2 regions of the Mesorhizobium sp. C372A genome follow, and region 2 is predicted to be linked to the other one. Evidence: riboswitches for the same ligand, from Rfam matches in the RefSeq annotation. Region 2 holds a riboswitch; the other holds the start of a gene.
The links. A riboswitch is a leader RNA that binds a small molecule or an ion and turns the genes downstream of it on or off. The one in region 2 is predicted to bind thiamine pyrophosphate.

Region 1: linked by a shared signal. The riboswitch ahead of NLY42_RS26605 (YkoF family thiamine/hydroxymethylpyrimidine-binding protein) and the one ahead of thiB (thiamine ABC transporter substrate binding subunit) in region 2 are both predicted to bind thiamine pyrophosphate.

Annotation. Positions count from the first base shown of each region.
Region 1 is NZ_CP100475.1:5,520,575-5,526,753, forward strand. Features, by position in the region: gene NLY42_RS26600 (ABC transporter permease) at 1-307, opposite strand, end outside; gene NLY42_RS26605 (YkoF family thiamine/hydroxymethylpyrimidine-binding protein) at 563-1,171, opposite strand; TPP riboswitch at 1,162-1,274, opposite strand; gene NLY42_RS26610 (GSU2403 family nucleotidyltransferase fold protein) at 1,534-1,875, shown strand; gene NLY42_RS26615 (hypothetical protein) at 2,141-2,392, shown strand; gene NLY42_RS26620 (DUF2934 domain-containing protein) at 2,547-2,786, opposite strand; gene NLY42_RS26625 (hypothetical protein) at 2,879-3,094, opposite strand; gene NLY42_RS26630 (DUF1236 domain-containing protein) at 3,193-3,522, opposite strand; gene NLY42_RS26635 (hypothetical protein) at 3,864-4,166, opposite strand; gene NLY42_RS26640 (hypothetical protein) at 4,328-4,654, shown strand; gene NLY42_RS26645 (hypothetical protein) at 4,795-5,025, shown strand; gene NLY42_RS26650 (hypothetical protein) at 5,046-5,267, opposite strand; gene NLY42_RS26655 (heme-copper oxidase family protein) at 5,534-5,941, opposite strand; gene NLY42_RS26660 (hypothetical protein) at 6,096-6,179, opposite strand, start outside.
Region 2 is NZ_CP100475.1:2,121,872-2,128,050, forward strand. Features, by position in the region: gene NLY42_RS09995 (ABC-F family ATP-binding cassette domain-containing protein) at 1-823, opposite strand, end outside; gene NLY42_RS10000 (thiamine diphosphokinase) at 825-1,484, opposite strand; TPP riboswitch at 1,647-1,761, shown strand; gene thiB (thiamine ABC transporter substrate binding subunit) at 1,805-2,812, shown strand; gene thiP (thiamine/thiamine pyrophosphate ABC transporter permease) at 3,032-4,630, shown strand; gene thiQ (thiamine ABC transporter ATP-binding protein) at 4,627-5,391, shown strand; gene NLY42_RS10020 (M48 family metalloprotease) at 5,722-6,179, shown strand, end outside.

The sequences.
Region 1 (6,179 bases), 3.2 Mb from region 2:
GGCGCAGCGGGGCCAAGAAATCGACCAGCGCCGAAAGCACGAAGGCAGCGACCAACGAGCAGGCGAAGCCGGCTGATGTGGCGCGGATGGTGGGCAGCGTGTTCTCGGCCAGGGCGGCGCGATGCTCCCAGGCCTGCTGCAGCACGCGCGACGGCGCCGGCAGCATGATGGGGGCAGCGCCGCCATAGCGGGCGTAGAGTTCCCAGGCCGCGAGGAGCAGGGCGAAGGCGCAGGCGGCGGGGATGGTCTTGGCGACGGCTGCGGCTAATCTCCCCCCTCGAGGGGGAGATGTCGCCGAAGGCGACAGAGGGGGTCGTCTCGCATAGAGCGCCCACGCCTTGCCTATGCGAAAAGGACGTCGGCGCTCCACGCGGTGGGACCCCCTCTGGCCTGCCGGCCATCTCCCGCTCAAGGGGGGAGATTCGTGGGCATCGCGGTCTTCGCCAATCGCCAATGGCTCCCCTCCTCTTTGTGCTGAGGGGTCAGAGGCATCTCCTCCACGCAATGGGTCAGATAAACCAGCCACGGCAACATCCTCGAGGAACGACGCTTGAGCCGCGGCTCAGACCCCGCTCGGGCTGTTCGCCGAAATCGTGATGTCGAGGGTGACGTGGCCGGCGCCGGGGCCGAAGCGGCAGAAGGCCTCGTTGAGCGTGGCAAACACCGCACCGGCATCGCCGCGCAGTTTGGTGCAGAAGTTCTTTGAGCGTTCAAAGACGCCGGACTGCTTCAGGAAATCGATGCAGCCATAGATCTCGTCCATATGGTCGCCTGTGCCCATCACATAGAGCGAGAACTGCGCCGCCACCGGCTGGCCGGTCGACGGCGTGGCCTGGACAGCGCGGATCGCGGCGATCTTGCGCTCGTCCAGCGGAATGGCGGGGCCGCCGGTCTCGTCGGAGCGGCAGATCGGATCGTCGGGCTCGCCCGGACAGCCGCGCGAGACCGCCGCCGAAAGCACGCAGTGCTTGCCGCTTCTGGCCGCCGCGACGAACAGGTCGCGCATGGCGGGAAACAGCACCTCGGGCGGCCCGACCATAAGCGTCGAGATGTCGTCGGTTTCGATCCGCAGCCGGTCGCGCCACGGATCGAGCGCGCCGAGCGCGCCAAGGATGACGCCGACGAAATCGTCGGTCATGGGATAAAGGGAAATCTGTGCGCCTGAAAACATCGCCCGCCTCGCTCCGCTGGTATTATCCAGATCAGCTTTAGGGTCCGAAGGCTTGCCGCCCTCATCTCAGCCCCGACCATACGGAGCACCCCTGTGGATGAGCGGGTTAAAGCATTGTTCGCGACATTGGGGAAGCCGTTTGTTGAAGGCACTGCGGCAAAGTGTTTTGGGCCAGACGGGCCGGGCGCCCGGGCGTTAACGGACGACTCGTCAGTTCGTTGCGTTATAAGGTTTCCACGAATTTCTTATAACTGCGTTGAAATTCAAGCTGATAAACGTAATTATAAGAAAACGGCAGAGACTCCGCGCAGCCCTTACGGTTTCTGGATCTCCTTATCCGCGACCCCATCCGGACTGCGCTCCTGCATCGCTCGGGCTTGCCTGTGCTGGTCCCCTCGCCCCAGCGCTACGCCATCCACAAGCTGATCGTCGCCTCGCGACTCGGGCCGAGCGCTGGGGCCAAGCGGGAGAAGGATCTCCATCAAGCGCGCCTGCTGACCCAAGCGCTCGAAGCCACGCGTCGCCAGGACGACCTTGCCTTCGCCTTCATGGAAGCGTGGGACAAGGGCGAAAACTGGCGCGAGACGATCCGGCGCGGCCTGAACCTGTTCGACGCCGACACGAGGGAAACAGTCAACACCATCCTGGGAAAATCCCTCCGCGAAATTGGTGCGAGTCCTGAAGGATTCACGATGCGTGATTAGCTGAAGCGACCGCTGCTATATTCATTGTCATCGTCCCAACTGTACGAAATTGGCTTGACGCTCGTTCGTACATAAAGTACGATATCTCTTTTCGCAGAGAGGAATGTCCTTGAGCACAGCGAACCATGTTGCCTTCGCCGATCTCTCTCGTCCTTTGCTGTCACCCCCGTCATTGCCGCCGCCTTTGTTGCCGCCGCCTTTATTGCCGCCCCCTTTGTTGCCCTTGTCATTCGATCAGTGCGAACGCCTCGCCGGGGCCTGGCGAATGGCCAGCCAGGACATCGCCGACGACATCCGCTTCATCCGCCAATATCTGAAAGTCGTTGCCGAGAAGGACGAGAGGCTGTCGACCGGCACCCTTGTTCACAGCCGCGCCTATGTCGAGGCCTGCGCCGGCTGGCTGCCACAGACTGTAACGCACTATCTGCGCCACCTGCGCCAGATCACTGAATGCGAACTGGCCATGACAGCTGCCGGGATTCGCTTTGCGCTGTCGAGTTATGCCTGGGAGGCATGAGGGCGGCTGTCGCCAAACACAAGGAATTGCGCTGCCCGTCGCAGGCGCAATTCGTCAGGTTGAGAGGCTCGGGCGCGCTGAACGGCGGGCGCCAAGGATGGCCCGGCCAGCGAATTCCGGCCTTGCTTTATTTCGACTGGCCTTATTTCTGGCCTTATTTCGATTTGGCTTTGCCGGACTTTGCGGCGGCAGGCTTCGCGGCCTTTGGCTTGGCGGCTGCCTTGGCGGGCTTGGCGTCAGCTTTCTTCGCCGCCTTTTTGGGCTTGGCGACCGCGCCATCGACTTCAGCCGTGGCCTGCTCCCAGTGTTCCTGATGCGCGCCTTCAGGCCGGCCGGCCTTTTCCCAGATCTCGTGCGCGCGCTGGCGAATGCGGTCCTGTTTGTCGTCCGTCACTTAAGCCTCCGTGGTTGGGTCCGATCGGTTGGTCCAGATTCCACGAAAACATTAGCCGAAAATTCGGCCGGCGTCTTGAGTGACGAGACATCTCAGCGCGGGTCGGAAATCACCGCAACGCCGAGCAGCGCCGCTTTCTTGACGATCAGCCCCGCGAGGTCGGCATCCGAACGATCGGTGCCGGTGCGCTCCCGCAGGAGCGCGATCGCTTCCTTCATCGATAACAGCGCCGTGTTGCGCTCGGCCAGCAACTTGTCGCAACACGCCGCAACATTGGCGGAGTTCGGGGTCTCGACATGCGGCAACATGGCAATTCTCCTTTCATCATGTTCGTCATTCGGCCCTGCCGCCCTTTTGGGAAGAACGACAGGGCCGTATCACCGATGAATGGTTAGGTTGTCGAGCGTTACTCGACCACCTCGACAATCCTGCGCGTGCTGGGGTCGACCAACACGGTATGGTTGTCGACGACGGCGTATCTGTACTGAACGTCGGGAACCTCCTGCAGCTCGACAGTGTCAGGCAAGGCAGTGCCGACATTCAATTCGACGCCGAGCAGATTGACCGAGGCAAGCGGATGTTTCTTTACGTACTGGTGCACGACCGTGCGCTGTTCCGGGGTGATGATCACCTGCTGCTGTGCCGGCTGCGTGACGATCACCTCGTCGGCGGCGGCAATGCCGATACCAGCGATCATGGCGAGCCCGGCGACGGCGGGAATAAGGATGGTTTTCATCTTCGTCTCCTGTCGTTGTTGGCGAGCTCCGCCGTGTTCCCGCATGAGGCGAAAACAGCGCAGATCGAGGTGGCGGGCTCCTGGAGGCAAACGCAGCCGGTACGGTCTTGTTCCGCAAGCGGAGACTAAATTGATCGGCTTCCCGGTCATGCCAGCAGAACCCGCACCCGCAAGATTCGCATTGAAGCACAATCCCTCAGGAGACCTTCGACATGGATGATGCACGGCTCCAATTCCGGTGGCGATTGCGGCCGGCGCCGGCATTGATCCGGTGACCGCGTCGCCCGGCCAAGACCGGAACCGACCGCCTTCGTGCCACGCCGTGAAGTTTCAAGCAAAGGTCATTGCTTCGGCGGCTGCGCAGGCACCTCGCCAGGCTTGATCACCGGCGTCTTGCCCTGATCCGGCGGCGGCTGCGTCATACCCTGGTCACCACTGGGCGGCGGCTGCAGCACGCCGCCGCAGGGACCGAGCGTGCTGGTCGATTCGCCGCCGCCATTGGCGACCGGCGGCTTCTGACCATCGTCCTGAGGCTGCGCCTGGCAAGGCGCGGCAGGGCCGTGCTGGTCGCTATTGTCCTGCGCGGCCGCCGGGTCGACCAGCGCCAAGAGCAGCACGCATGGGATGAGGGGGAAAGTCTTCATGGTCCAGCTCCTCTGGATTCATCTCCTTGGCAAAGCAGACTAGTCCTTGGCAAAGCAGACTGGCGGCAATTGGTTCCACTGAAGCTGGAGTGGTTGCTGGAACCTGGCAGCCGGAAGTGAGTTCCACCTTCTCGACGCTAAGCCGCCCAGAGGAGGCAATCATGGAACGAAACAGAAAACCCAATGACGAGGTCGAGGCGCCACCGAGCAAAAGCGATGCCCGCGACAGGATCGCCAATGATGAAGTGGAAGCGCCGACGCCGCGCCGGCAGGATTGGGATGCGCTGCGTGGCGCAACGGTCCTACCCGACGGAGCAGATGAGGAAAGCCTGCCGGACACCACCGGTGTCGAGAAGGAAGGCGAACTGCCCGAGGAGGATGACGACAACCCCTACCAGGACAGTGACGATGCCTTGCCCGACGACGCCGAGGAAGCCGCCATTGGTCACGACCTGGCGAGGCGCGGCGGCCCGTTCGACGACGTGTAAGGCAGCGACCGCGGACTTTCGAGAGGTTTCCCGGGACGTCCACGCCGTCACCAGTTGGACCAAGTATGAGCTGAAGGCGATGCCGGAGCATCGCGATATTTCGAAGGATCCGGCTGGCCGGATCCTTCGTTTAAGGCGCCTTGGCGGTTTGGCTTAGCCCTTGTGGTCAAGGGCTGGACGGCGACAATCTCGGCACCTTCGACAGCCGAGAAGCAGCCGAGAAGCACGAACGCGAAGCCCAATATTTCAAGCGCCGTCGAGGCCGCTCGCCTGAAATCTTCAAAGTGCGCAAGAAATCCCCGCCGCGGGCGGTGCAGACACGCTCCGGCATCGCGGCGCTGCGAACCGGGCCATCGACCGCCGGCACTTGAGTGCCGACGGGCTCTGACCTTCAATTCGACCCGGGATCGCCGAGCGCCTCGGTGACGAAGGACGCCGCGATCAGGTCGTCGGCGTCGAGGCGTAGGGAGCCTTCGACACCTCCCATGATGGCTGCGACCTTCTGGAAGGTCTGCATCTCGTGTTCAGTAACGCTGGCGTCTCGCATCCTGGCTTTCAGATCGGCGATGCGTCGGCCCAGTGAGGCCGACGTTCCGATTTCTCTTTTCGACATGGTGGCCTGCTCCTCCCCCAACCCATGCTGTGGACGTACTCAAGTCTGCCTATATATAAGGCAGCGCGAATACAGTCGCCGCAACGCGCGATATCTGGGAAGGTTCCGGCGCCAAATAGTCACGAAATAATACGTGGTGGGACTCGGGTATGTTAAACGCCGACGCGGCGATAGACACCGCAGCCAGCGGCTGCGGCCATCGGCCTGGCCAACCCGTGTCGCGGGTCGCGAATGCGGGTCGGACTTTGATCGCCGCGCGCGAACAGTCAGCGAGAGGCCGGAACCACGCCGGACACCGAGCGCGCCGTTTCGGGCGAAAACACCACGAAAGCAAAAACCAGAACGGCAGCGGCGATAATGAGCGAGCCGCCGGCGACGATCGGTTCAAGCGCCGGGTTTCCCTGCAGCATCACATACAGCGCCGGCAGCATGATCACCAAGCCGAGAGTGTAGAGCCCGTAGTGGATCATGGCGACGCGACGCGCCGCCTTTTGCGGATTGAGCGCGTAGTAGCCGCCGAAGATGGCGCTCGTCACCCAACCGAGCAGATTGATATGCGCGTGCGCCGGAAAAGCGGCGTGGTCGCCCGAGATCGCCATCTGCAGGCCGGCCGCAATCCCCAACATCAGGAACAAGATGGCAGTTTTGAAAAAGAGTTCTGAAACCCTCGGCATGTCATTTCTCCCCCTATGCGGTCTGCGACCGCTTGCGACCTGGAGAATACACCCACGCGCAGAAATTTTCCACGCCCCGGTTATGGGGCCATGCCTGCACAGCTTTTTGCACGCTGTTCGACTTTTCTGGCTGCCACAACCCGGCGCCGCCGCGCTACGGCGTCAGCAAGATGTCGGCGCCCGCTCGCTCGTCGAACACCACCGCGCAGCCGCGCCCCAGCGCCACTGCCGACAGCGC
Region 2 (6,179 bases):
CGTCGCTGGCCACCATGGTCGCCGAGCCCTCGGCGCCGCGATGGCCGCGAAAACGCTGGCGCATGGTCTGCAGTTCGCCCAGGCGGCGCATGTTGCGTTTGCGGCGAGCCGTCACGCCATAGCGCAGCCAATGCTCCTCGCGCACGATCTGGCGGCCGAGCTTGTGCTGTTCGCGCTCTTCCTCTTCCAGCACAAGGTCGCGCCATTCCTCGAAATGGCCAAAGCCCTTGTCGAGGCGGCGGGTCTGGCCACGGTCGAGCCAGACAGTGGCGCGCGAGACGCGTTCGAGGAAGCGACGGTCGTGCGAGATGACGATCAGCGCCGAAGACGTCCGGACAAGCTCTTCTTCCAGCCATTCGATGACCGACAAATCGAGATGGTTCGTCGGCTCATCAAGCAGCAGAATATCGGGTTCGGGCGCCATGACGCGGGCAAGTGCTGCGCGGCGCGCCTCGCCGCCGGAGAGATCGTTGGGGTTCTCCGTGCCGGCGAGGCCGAGATGCTCCATCAGATATGTGGCGCGGTAGGGATCGTCGGCAGGCCCAAGCCCCGCCTCGACATAGGCGCGCACATTGGCAAAGCCGTCCATGTCGGGCATTTGCGGGAGATAGCGCACCGTTGACGAAGGCTGGCGGAAGACCTCGCCGTCTTGCGGCTCGATCAGACCAGCAGCAATCTTCAGGAGCGTCGACTTGCCGGAGCCGTTGCGGCCGACGAGCGCGATCTTGTCACCGGCGGACGCCGTCAGTTCGGCGCCATCGAGCAGCGGCGTGCCGCCAAAGGTCAGTCTTATGCCGTCGAGGTTGAGAAGGGGCGGGGCCATGTCAGCTTTCAGGCAAGGGGTAGGGGTGGGCGAGCAGCAGCGCGCGGCCATGGCCGAGCGCGATTTCGAGGCCGCCCCCGGTCGTGTTGGACTTGACCTCGTTCGAGATGGTCAGCGACGAGCCGAACAAGACCTCGACATGGTCGAGCGGCCACTTCGCGCCGGACACGGTGAGGCCCGAAAGATCGGAAAAGCCGAGCACCGAAAACAGCGTTCCGTCGGCATAGTCGAAGCCGGCCTTGCCATGCAGCAGAGGGGCGCCTTCCTGCGCTCCGCTGGTCAACAGCACTTTTGTGCCGGCCTCGGCCAGCCGCAGGCTGAGCGCCAGATGGAGGAAGGCGTGGTCGGCGCGCTTGCCGCCGAAAGCGCCGGCCAGCACCAGGCTGGTGGCGCCGCGTTCCAATGCCGCCGCGATCGCCAGTTCGCCATCGGTCTTGTCCTTTTCGGGAGGAAACACCTCCCGCGGCACGGCGGCGAGATCGGCAGGCAGGTCCGCCGGCACAGAATCGAAATCGCCGACCCACAGCTCCGGCATCAGGCCGATCAGGCGGGCATGACCGATGCCGGCGTCGGCGGCGATGACGCGCGTGCCCGCGACCTGGCGGTCGAGCCGCGGCGTGCGGACGAGATCGCCGCCAAGCAAGATGGTGAATGTGCTCATATCCGCTGGCCCTTACCAGCCCCGCCGACGAAACGGAAGGCCGAGCGGCACCGTCACTCTTTGTTGGAGCATGATCTTTTTCCGGAAACGGATTCCACTTTCCGGGATCATGCTCGGGCAAACTTCCGCTTGCGTGGCACCTTGGCCGGGCCTATGTGTCGAAACGCTCTAACGGGGTGCCGGACGCGATCTTCGCGGACCGGCTGAGAGGCAGTCTCGCCAACCCGCTGAACCTGATCCGGTTTGTACCGGCGGAGGGATTAGACGCTTCGGACAGCCCGACGCCTCAATTCCTTTCAACACGAATGAAGGAGGCGCCGATGCGCATTTTTTTGTCCCGTCTTGTCCCAGCGCTGGGGCTTGCTGTTTCGCTACTGGCAAGCCCTGCGTGCGCGCAGGAAAAACTCACGATCTATACCTATGAGAGTTTCACTGCCGACTGGGGTCCAGGCCCCCAGGTGAAGAAGGAATTCGAGGCCGAGTGTGGCTGCAGCGTCGACTTCGTCTCGGTCGCCGACGGCGTCGCACTTCTCAACCGCGTCAAGCTCGAAGGTGCCTCGACCAAGGCCGATATCGTGCTTGGTCTCGACACCAACCTCACCGCGGAAGCCAAGGCTTCCGGCCTGTTTGTCCCACATGGCGCGGTGGCTGAAAACAACGTGCCGGGCGGCTGGAGCGACGACACTTTCGTGCCCTACGATTATGGTTATTTCGCCGTCGTCTACGACACCGAAAAGCTGAAGAGCCCGCCGAAGAGCCTGAAGGAACTGGTCGAGGGCGATGCCGCCGACAAGATCGTCATCCAGGATCCGAGGACGTCGACGCCGGGCCTCGGCCTGCTGCTGTGGGTCAAGTCGGTCTATGGCGACAAGGCGCCGGAAGCCTGGGCGAAACTCAAGGGCAAAGTGCTGACGGTGACGCCGGGCTGGAGCGAGGCCTATGGCCTGTTCTCCAAGGGCGAGGCGCCGATGGTGCTTTCCTATACGACGTCGCCGGCCTACCACATGGTGGCCGAGAACACCGGGCGCTACCAGGCGGCCTCGTTCGAGGAAGGCGAGTATCTGCAGGTCGAGGTCGCCGGCATCACCACCACGGGCGCGAAGAACCCGCTGGCGGCGAAGTTCCTGGCCTTCATGACCGGGCCGAAATTCCAGGATGTCATTCCGGAGACCAACTGGATGTTCCCGGCCGGGAAAACCGACAAGCCGCTCAATCCGGCTTTTGATAGGCTGGTCAAGCCGGCGAAGACCTTGCTGTTCAGCCCGGAAGAGGTCGCGGCAAATCGCAAGGCCTGGGTGGATGAATGGCTGGCGGTGATGAGCAAGTAGATTTGGCTGTATAGTCAAAAGATGAGTGCTCTACGGCGCCCCCCTCTGTCCTGCCGGACATCTCCCCCACGAGGGGGGAGATTGGCCTTTACGTTGACTTTCGCCAATCTCCGAAGCTGCAGGAATGAGCGGAGCGCTAAAACCGCCAATCTCCCCCTCGTGGGGGAGATGTCCGGCAGGACAGAGGGGGGCGCGAAGGAACGCGACGCCCGGTAAAGAGTGCAACGCTCTGACCCCCGCATCACGGCCGGCATTGTCGCGCTTGCGGCAATCGCGCTGCTGATCGGTGGCGCCTTCGCCGGCCTTATCCGCGAAGGCGCGCACGACCTTTCCGGCGCCGCGTCCGCCTTTGACCTCTATCTCCTGCGCGTTGTCCGCTTCACGCTCTGGCAGGCTGCGCTCTCGATGCTGCTTTCCGCCGTACCGGCGCTGTTCGTCGCCCGGGCGCTGTCGCGGCATCCGCGCTTCTTCGGACGCGGCTTCATCCTGCAGCTGTTTACTGTGCCCCTTGCCTTGCCGGCGATTGTCGCAGCGCTGGGCATACTGGCGCTCTATGGCCGCGCCGGTTATTTCGCCGCGATCGGTGGCCAGAGCTGGCCCGACATCTATGGGCTGCCGGGCATCCTCGTCGCCCACGTCTTCTTCAACCTGCCGCTGGCCACCCGGCTGTTCCTCGAAGCGCTGGGAACGGTGCCGGCCGATCAATGGCGGCTGGCGAGCCAGCTCGGCATGGGGGCGAGGCCAGCCTTCCGGCTGATCGAGTGGCCGGTGCTGCGCGCCGCGCTGCCGGGCGTCGCCGGGCTTGTCTTCATGCTTTGCATCACCTCCTTCACCATCGTGCTGATCCTCGGCGGCGGGCCGGCGGCGACGACGCTGGAAGTCGCCATCTATCAGGCGCTGCGTTTCGACTTCGATCCGGCGCGAGCGGTGACGCTGACGGTGCTGCAGATCGCGCTGACTTTTGCCGTCATGCTGGCGCTGACGCGGCTCGGCGCCAATGTGACCGGCGACGCCAATTTGCCTGTCGCGCCGCGCCGCTATCACTTGGCCGGCAAAGCAGAAACAGCGTTCAACGCCGTCCTGATCGTGCTCGCCTTGCTGTTCGTCGCCGGACCAATGGCGGCCACCGTCGCGTCCGGCCTCGACGCCGATCTCGGCCGGCTGGCGGGCGAGAGTGCCGTGCGTCAGGCGACGCTGACCAGCGCCGGTCTCGCCTTCTCGGCGGCGCTACTTTCGGTGGCGCTGTCGCTGTCGCTGATCATGGCGCGTCGGGCATTGTCGCTGCGCCGCCGGTCCAGTGCCCGTTCATTGCTCGAGCATGCCACCGACACCGGCGCCGGCTTCGTCCTCGTCGTGCCGCCCGTCGTCATCGGCGCCGGCTGGTTTCTCCTGCTGCGCACGGTCAGCGATGTCTTTGCCATCGCGCCGGTCATGGTCGTCACCGTCAATGCGGTGATGGCGATGCCCTTTGCCATCCGCGCGATGCGCCCGGCCTATGATGCGGCGAGCGAGCGCCATGAGAGGCTGTGCGCGCAGCTCGGGATTGCGGGCTGGAACCGGCTGCTTCTGGTCGACTGGCCGTCGCTCCGGCGGCCGCTGGCCACCGGCTTTGCCTTCGCCATGGCGCTGTCGCTCGGCGATCTCGGCGTCATCGCGCTGTTCGGCAGCGATTCGGTGCAGACCTTGCCCTATCTCCTGCTGGCGCGCATGGGCAGCTATCGCACGGCCGATGCTGCCGGGCTGGCTTTGCTGCTCGGGGCGGTCTGCCTTGCATTGGTGGTCGCGGCAGACTGGCTGGGACGGGGAGAGAGATCGTGACGTCCGCTGTGGAGAAAGGCACGACTGTCCGGCTGGACACGGTCTCGTTCAGCTATGGCGAAACGTCATTCCTGTTCGATGTCGAATTCGATACATCGAAGATCACCGCCATCATGGGGGCAAGTGGTTCGGGCAAATCGACCTTGCTCAATCTGGTGGCTGGTTTCGAGACGCCAGAGTCCGGTCGTGTGCTGATCGGCGGCGCCGATGTCGGCGCCGAGCCGCCTTCGGTGCGGCCGGTGTCGATGGTATTCCAGGAAAACAATCTGTTTGCTCATCTCTCGGTGGAGAGGAATGTCGGGCTCGGCCGCTCGCCATCGCTCAACCTGACCGACGCCGATCGCGCCGCAATCGCCGAGGCGCTTGACCGCGTCGGCCTGGCCGGCAAGGAAATGCGCCTGCCGCGCGAACTCTCCGGCGGCGAAAGGCAGCGCGTGGCGCTCGCCCGCGTTCTGGTGCGCGACCGGCCGGTGCTGCTGCTCGACGAGCCGTTCGCTTCGCTCGGGCCAGCGCTGCGCGACGACATGCTCGACCTGGTGGCCGGCGTTCATGCCGAGCGGGCGATGACGGTGCTGTTCGTCACGCATCAGCCGGAAGACGCTCGCCGTATCGGCGAGCAGATGGTTTTTCTGGACAATGGCAGGGTTGCCGCGACGGGACCTGCCGCCGATTTTTTCGACGGCACTGGCCCTGAAGCGTTTCGGCGCTATATCGGCGCAAGTTCGGGCGGATCACGCGATATTGCCCGGAAGCGGACATAATTTACGACCAAACCGGCTACAGGTGATGTGGCGCTTGCTTGCCATGGTCCAGTCGATGTGGCTAGGTCCGCTTAGTACTGGTCCGGCACGAGCCGTGATTTGCCCCTACAGCGCCGCACCCGGCCGGATGCGTAAACGCTGTAGGTTTTTTGATGTGTGCAGGATTGCCAACGAAAACCGATTTTTCGCTGGCGCGGACCCCGGTCCAAATCATGCGCCGAGAGCTGAAGGAACGCCGTGCTGCCGACCGGCACTGACACTTTGAAACGCAGACCGCTGGTGCGCTTCCTCGTGCTGGCCGGCCTTGCCGTGGCGCTGGCCAGCTGCCAGATGTTCACGCCTCCCGAAGTGCAGGAATCCGGCTTCCAGCCTTCCGACAAGCCGATCACGGTCGACAATGTCGCCGCCAACAGCAAGCTTGCCGAACTGGCGAAGGCGCAACATCCGCGCATCCTTGCCACCTATGGCGGCGAATATTCCGATCCCAAGCTCGAGCGCATGGTGGCCAAGGTTGTCGGCAGCCTGACCGTGGTGTCGGCCAATCCGACCCAGACCTATCGCATCACCATCCTCAATTCGCCCAACGTCAACGCTTTCGCGCTGCCGGGTGGCTATCTCTACGTCACCCGCGGCCTGCTGGCGCTGGCCAATGATTCGGCCGAACTCGCCGCCGTCATCGCGCATGAGATGGGCCACGTCACCGCCAATCACGGTCTGCAGCGACAGCAGCTCGAGGCCGAGGAAGGCCTGGCGACCAAGGTGGTCTCCGATGTGCTGGGCGACAGCCC